2 linked regions of the Solwaraspora sp. WMMD1047 genome follow. The protein of the gene in region 2 interacts with the protein of the main gene of each other region in a pairwise test. Links are inferred from orthologs where the notes say so. Each region holds a gene or a part of one and is shown on either strand. Other genes may lie near its edges. The genes, in order: ung and O7627_RS08145.

The links.
Region 1: the proteins of O7627_RS08145 (region 2) and ung interact in binary tests that used the Escherichia coli proteins (3 or more experiments, as listed by UniProt). The link is inferred for Solwaraspora sp. WMMD1047 from one-to-one orthologs.

The regions. Positions count from the first base shown.
Region 1 is NZ_JARUBL010000001.1:876,657-879,970, forward strand. Bases 128-3,126 are described here. They hold ung (uracil-DNA glycosylase), read left to right. Parts: upstream 128-1,283; coding sequence 1,284-1,970; downstream 1,971-3,126. Other genes in these bases: O7627_RS04155 (alpha/beta hydrolase), read left to right, coding at 128-818; tsaE (tRNA (adenosine(37)-N6)-threonylcarbamoyltransferase complex ATPase subunit type 1 TsaE), read left to right, coding at 811-1,287; O7627_RS04170 (helix-turn-helix transcriptional regulator), read right to left, coding at 2,004-2,738. Also shown: more of O7627_RS04155, read left to right, coding at 1-127; tRNA (adenosine(37)-N6)-threonylcarbamoyltransferase complex dimerization subunit type 1 TsaB, read left to right, coding at 3,297-3,314. UniProt on the Escherichia coli protein: Excises uracil residues from the DNA which can arise as a result of misincorporation of dUMP residues by DNA polymerase or due to deamination of cytosine.
Region 2 is NZ_JARUBL010000001.1:1,734,598-1,737,731, reverse strand. Bases 155-2,973 are described here. They hold O7627_RS08145 (class I SAM-dependent DNA methyltransferase), read right to left. Parts: upstream 2,403-2,973; coding sequence 906-2,402; downstream 155-905. Other genes in these bases: O7627_RS08140 (hypothetical protein), read right to left, coding at 2,419-2,973; O7627_RS08150 (acyl carrier protein), read left to right, coding at 155-230. In the rest of the region: more of O7627_RS08150, read left to right, coding at 1-154; more of O7627_RS08140, read right to left, coding at 2,974-3,134. UniProt on the Escherichia coli protein: The subtype gamma methyltransferase (M) subunit of a type I restriction enzyme. The M and S subunits together form a methyltransferase (MTase) that methylates A-2 on the top and A-3 on the bottom strand of the sequence 5'-AACN(6)GTGC-3'.

The sequences.
Region 1 (3,314 bases), 860 kb from region 2 along the record:
TGGGCACCTTCCACTTCCAGCGCAAGGTGCTCGCCGAGCGCGGCGCGGACCGGCTGGTCCTCTACGACCAGCCGGGGCACGGCCGGTCCGGCCGGCTGGAGTCCGGCGAGTACGAGTTGCGCGCGCTCGGCGAGACGCTGCGGGCGGTGATCGACCGGACGGTGCCGGCCGGGCCGCTGATCCTGGTCGGCCACTCGATGGGCGGGATGACCATCATGGCGCTGGCCGAGCAGTACCCGGAACTGTTCACCGACCGGGTGGCCGGGGCGGTGCTGATGGCCACCTCGGGCGGGATGCTCGGAGAGACCAAGTTCGGGCTGCCGGCGATCATCGCCCGGGCCGGCACCCCGCTGCTGCCGGTGGTCAACAGCGCCACCAAGCTTTCCGGCGGTGTGATCGACCGGGCCCGTCGGGCCTCGGCGAACCTGGCCTGGCTGTTGACCCGCCGGTACGGCTTCGGGGAGGGCAACCCCAGTCCGGCGCTGGTCTCCTATGTGGAGGAGATGAACTCGCGCACCTCCACCGAGACGGTGGCCCGCTATCTGCGTACCCTCTACACGCACGCCCGTTACCCGGCGCTGGCCGCGCTCCGGGAGACCCCGACGCTTGTCGTCGTCGGCGACCGGGACCTGATCACACCGGTCAGCCACTCCGAGGAGATCGTCCGCCGGCTGCCGGGCGCCGAGTTCGTCAAGGTGGCCAACAGTGGACATGTGGTGATGCTGGAACACGCCGACCAGGTGAACGCCGCGCTGCTCGACTTCCTGGACAGACTCACCCCGCCCTCGCCACACTCGTCGGGTGAATCCGATGCGTGAACTGTCCACGGTGGAGCAGACCCGGGACTTCGGTGAACGGTTGGCCGGCCTGCTGCGCGGCGGTGACCTGCTGGTGCTGACCGGCCCGCTGGGCGCGGGGAAGACCGCCCTGACCCAGGGGATCGGGGCCGGGCTCGGTGTGCTCGGCGCGGTCACCTCGCCCACCTTCGTGATCGCCCGGGTGCACCGCCCGGACGGGGCACGGGGCGGGCGGGTGCCGCTGGTGCACGCGGACGCGTACCGGCTGGGAGGGGCCGCCGACCCGCGGGCCGAGATCGACGACCTCGACCTGGACGCCTCGATCGAGGAGGCGGTCACCGTCGTCGAGTGGGGCGAGGGGATGGTGGAGCAGTTGGCCGACGCACACCTGCGGATCCGGATCGACCGTCGGGACGACGATACGAGAGTGGTCGAGTTGGTGCCGGTGGGCGGCGATTGGTCAGACCGGCTCGCTAGTTTCTCCGCATGACTCTCGACCTGCCCGCCCTGCTGCCCGAATCGTGGCGTGCCGTGCTGCGGCCGCACCTGGACCCGGTCGGCACCGCCGAACTCGGCGCCTTCGTGGCCGACGAGTACGCCACCCACCCGGTGTTTCCACCGGTCGAGGACCTGTTCACGGCGTATCGGCTGTGCCCGCCCGAGGACTGCCGGGTGCTGATCCTGGGCCAGGATCCGTACCACAAGGCCGGCCAGGCGCACGGGCTCAGCTTCAGCGTCCGGGACGGGGTGGCGGTGCCCCCCTCGCTGCGCAACGTCTTCAAGGAGCTGGCCGCCGACGTCGGTGTGCCGGTGGCGCGCAGCGGCGACCTGACCCGCTGGGCGCGGCAGGGAGTGCTGCTGCTCAACGCCGTGCTGACGGTCCGGCAGGCCACTCCGAACTCGCACGCCGGCAAAGGCTGGGAGGCGTTCACCGACGCGACGATCAAGGCGCTCGACGCGCGCCGCGAACGGGTGGTGTTCCTGCTCTGGGGCGGCTACGCCCGGCGCAAGCGGGAGCTGATCACCAATCCGGACCACGTCGTGCTGGAGGCCGGGCACCCCAGCCCGATGAACCCCCGCGGCTTCCTGGGCAGCCGCCCGTTCAGTGCTGCCAACAAGGCCCTCGCCGACGCCGGCCGGCCCACGGTCGACTGGGATCTCTCAACGCACTGACCCGTCCGTCCGACCCGTCCGACCGCGGGCGGGTCAGCCTGGTGCCGGGGTGGCGACCGGACGGGAGCCGGGGTCGGCCGCCAGCCGGAGGCGGTGCCGGCGTAGCAGGTCGGCGGCGACCGGGTCGGCGAGTTCGATCAGCGGCAACGGGACGACCGGATAGGTCCGGTCGCCGTGGCGGACCTGGATCGCGGCTGGGAGCTGCTCGTACATGGTGGCGGTGAGCTCGCCGACCGTGGTCCGCCACCGGTGCTCGCCCGGCTCACGGGGATCAATTGGCAGCCCGCCGAAGTCCTCCCACCGGGGATTCCAGCGGTACGCGAAGACCTCGGTGAGCCAGCCGGTGAAACGGTCGGCATCGGCCCACCGGATGGCGATGTCGGTGGCCTCGGCCGGCAGTGGCACGCCCTGCAGCACGGCGGCGGTGGCGCCGGTCAGCAGATAGGGCAGTTCGGCCAGGCGCTTCATCGCCGAGTGCAGGTCACTGGCGGCCAGGCGTTCCTCGAGAGGTTGGCTGGCCAGCCTGGCGAGTGCCGCATCAAGGTGCGCGTCCAGGGGCTCCAGGCTGATCGCGAGTTGGGTGTCCAACGCGGCGAACAGCCGCTCCAGCAGCGGCACGCTGGCTGACCGGCCGCCGCGCTCGACCCGGGCGACGGCCGCCTGGCTCACCCCGGCCAGCTCGGCGAGCTGCTGCTGGGTCAACTCGCGCAGCTCACGCTGAAATTTCAGTTTCTCGCCGAGAATGGCGAGCAGGCGACTCTCAGTCACCCACAAAATTTTGAAGTATCCGGTTGTGCGATATGCCTGAGCGTCATAATTATGACTCGGTTGTATATTGCCATCCGGTTATATTTCTTGGCTGAGAAACTTTGGTGACAAATGTCCTTTTCGTCGCGTCGGTGGCCTGGTGCGCTCCGATGAATGAGACCAGGTGGAGCTAGGGAGACCTGTGGCGGCTTCTTCGTGCATGGGCGGGACGACGGCTGAACCAGGTCTGATCGTAGGTCGGGCTTGATCGTCGGCCGGGCTTGGCCATGGGCCGGGTTGGGCCCTGGTTGGGCTTGGACGTGGGCCTGGCTGGGTCGTTAGACGTGGGCCGGGTTGAGACGTGGGCCTGGCTGGTGGTGGGTTGGGCTTGGACGTGGGTCGGGCTTGGACGTGGGTCGGGCTTGGACGTGGGTCGGGCTGGGTGGTGGCCGGGCTGCGGGAGAGGGCGGGCGGAGGCTGGGGTCCGGGCACGGGCGGGTTGCGGGGGTGCAAGCCGGGACGCCGTCCGGCCGGAAGGGTGACGGTGGGTGCGCGGGCTCGTCCGGTTAGGGTTCAGGCGTGCTCGTACTCGTGGTT
Region 2 (3,134 bases):
CCGATGTCCTGCCGGTCGTCCTCGACGCGTGGGAACGCACCCTGGGCCTCGATGGGATTCGCCGAGACGACAACTTCTTCGAGTTGGGGGGAGACTCGATCACGGCGATCAGGATCGTTCCCCTCGTGAGCGACGCGACCGGCGTCGATCTTGATGCTATGGCCGTGTTCGACCATCCGACGCCGCAGGAGATGGCCGAAGGAGTCGTCAGCCTGCTGAAGTCCGCGTAGCACCCGCCGGTACATCACGGCCACTTGTCCAGCCCCGCCTGGCGCATCTCGTCCGCGCCGGGCGGGAAACGGTGCGCTGGACCGGCCGGCCACGGCCCGGACATGACGAAGGCCCCGATTCGGCGTCAACCGCCAGGTCAGGGCCTTGATCATTGGTACGCCGCGTAGGACTCGAACCTACAACCCGCGGATTAAGAGCCGGCGCTGACCGATGCTTCCTAGTCCCTGCGAGTCCAAAAGGTCCATATTATGCCCGGTCTCATCGCTCGACACTGCACACGTATACAGCAGAAGCCCCCCACGGCCATGTCCGTCCAAGGCGCCCGAGCACCCGCAGAGCACCCGAGCGCATCACGCTCCCTCGATGGCAAGCCCAAACTCAACCACGGCAGACGGGTCTCTCCGCCCGTCTGCTTCTGCGGCTCGGCCACCCGAACCGGATGTGCCGGATCTCGGCACATCCAGCTCTCTCCCGATGCGGTGACCGCTGCTGTCGACAGACGCCGACAGCCGTCGACCTCGAAGACGTCGAGGCACCGACGGCACCCGGTCGGCAAATCAAGTACCGATCGCCCCGATCAGCAGTTGTGAATCCATGGCTACAACAGCCGAGGGATCATCGACTCCCGCGGGCGCCGATCGGCGGTCATACTCAAGGCGAGAGCCGTCGCAGTATTACCGCTCTTCTTTGCGCCTCTCGTCTCCTGGCATGAGCTTCGCAGCCTCGGCCAATGCAAACTGCAAATCAGCCACAATATCGCCTACAATCTCGTCAAAGTTCTGGGACGCCATAGCGTTGCCTTGCGCCGGAAGCCAAAACAGATCCAGGCTACAATCTTCCCGCTTGAGTATGTCATCGACGCTAAAGCTTCGCCATCTACCGCCGACCAGATCCTCCGCCCAGGAGTCCTCCCGCTTCGAGCGATCCGCCGGCTCGTAAAGTTTCGTGAACTCCGTCAGGTCAGTGGCGCTCAGGCGATGACCCACTAGAGTGAACCGCTTGTCTGTGCGCAAATCGTATACCCACAAGCGCCCTCGCCTCGAGCCCTGACCAATCGACTTGTGATCAAAGAAAAGTACATTCGCGTTCACTCCTGCCGCATAGAAAATGCCAGCAGGAAGCCGCAGAAGCGTATGGACGTCGAATGTCTCGAGTAGCCGCCTTCTGATCGCGGAACCCGCTCCAAGGCCCGAGAGAACGCCATCAGGAACAACGATTGCGGCCCGGCCACCCTGCGACAGGCTCACCGCTACATGCTGAAGGAAATTCAGTTCCTTGTTCGAAGTCGAGACCCACAGGTCATCGCGCAGCACACGGCGGCGCTCATCGTCACCTTCTTTAGCCTTCGTGACAAGGGTTACGCTCGAGCGTTTTCCGAAAGGCGGGTTCGTGATGATAACGTCGTACAGTTCCTTCGGCGGGCCTGCAAGGCTATCTTGTGTTGCCACCGGCGGCTCGGCTGTTCCAGCGTTCGGACCGATGCCGTGAAGGAGAAGGTTCATGGCAGCAAGGCGCGTAACCTCACCTACCAGCTCCCCTCCCCGAATAGCGTGCAGACATAGGTGCTCTTCCTCCGCCGGCGTCAAATTCGGGTTGCGCATTCTGACATGACGAGCAGCCGAGATTAGGAAACCCCCGGTTCCGCATGCAGGGTCAAAGATTTTTTCGCCCGGCTTCGGGTCAATGCACTCAACAATAGCATCCACAACGGGTCGTGGCGTGAAGTACTGGCCGGCGCCACTCTTGGTATCTTGGGCGTTTTTTTCAAGCAAGCCCTCGTAAGCATCACCCTTTACATCTACATCAAGCGCACTCCAATGCCTAGCGTCGATAAGGTCCGCAACGAGCAGCCGTAGTTTATGCGGGTCCTTAATCTTATTCCGAGAGTCGCGGAAGATTAAGCCCAGCATCCCATCAGAGGCGCCTAGAGCCTTCAGGATTTCGCCGTAGTGTCGGTGGAGATCATCCCCTCGGCGTTCCACAAGGCTCGGCCAGTCCATACCGTTCGGTACAATATCAGCGCCGCCCGGAGCAGTGGCTGTTTCATGTGCCATCTTGAGAAAGAGCAAATATGTTAGCTGCTCGACGTAGTCAGGATAGGACAGGCCGTCGTCCCGTAGAATACTGCAATAGCTCCAAAGCTTCTGAACGATATCTCGGGCGTTACTCATCTACTCGTTCTTTCTATCAGAAAACTTGGTCGATCCAGGTATGCTCGGAATCTCGATAACCTTTCACCAAGTCCCTGACTGCTGCAGAATACTCGGCCTCTGGGGCACACAGTTTCCTGAGTTGGGCGATGACGGAGTCAAAAGCAGGCTCGTCTGATCCGTCGAGGAGCCAGCTATTATAGTAGCTTCTACCTAGAGAAATCAACTCCCGAACCCGATTCAGCGTTTCAAGACGCGCTTCTACGAGTTCCGTGTGATTAAGGTGGTAAATCTCAATAGACTTGCTCGCTCGCAATCTCTTTTCGCCCGTGAACCTCGGCTCCGGAACGCCATCCTCCCGGAAGTACAGAAGGGTCGGGTCCGTAGCTCGTATGGGGTCTAGCAACACAGGGCGTTCGACCGCAACATCGCCCTCCTCGAAGACACGATCCTCCGGGTTTAGAAGGGGGAAGTGCGTTTGCTTACCGCCTCTACTACCGCCCACACGGTCGACACGGGTTGAGTTACAAAAGGTACAGCAATAACGATAGTTGCGAAAATCGAAGGCAAGCCACCAGTAACCTTCATGTTCCGCGCTTTCCTCGACCTTGCTCTTCGGCCGAAAGTGATCAACTGCAGCATCAGACCGCACGTCGCGAGTTTCGCAATACCAACACTTGCCCGCGCTCGCGCCCGCCAACTGATGTTTTACTTCTGCCCAGAGACTCGCGTGCTTGGCCAGAACCTTCTTGC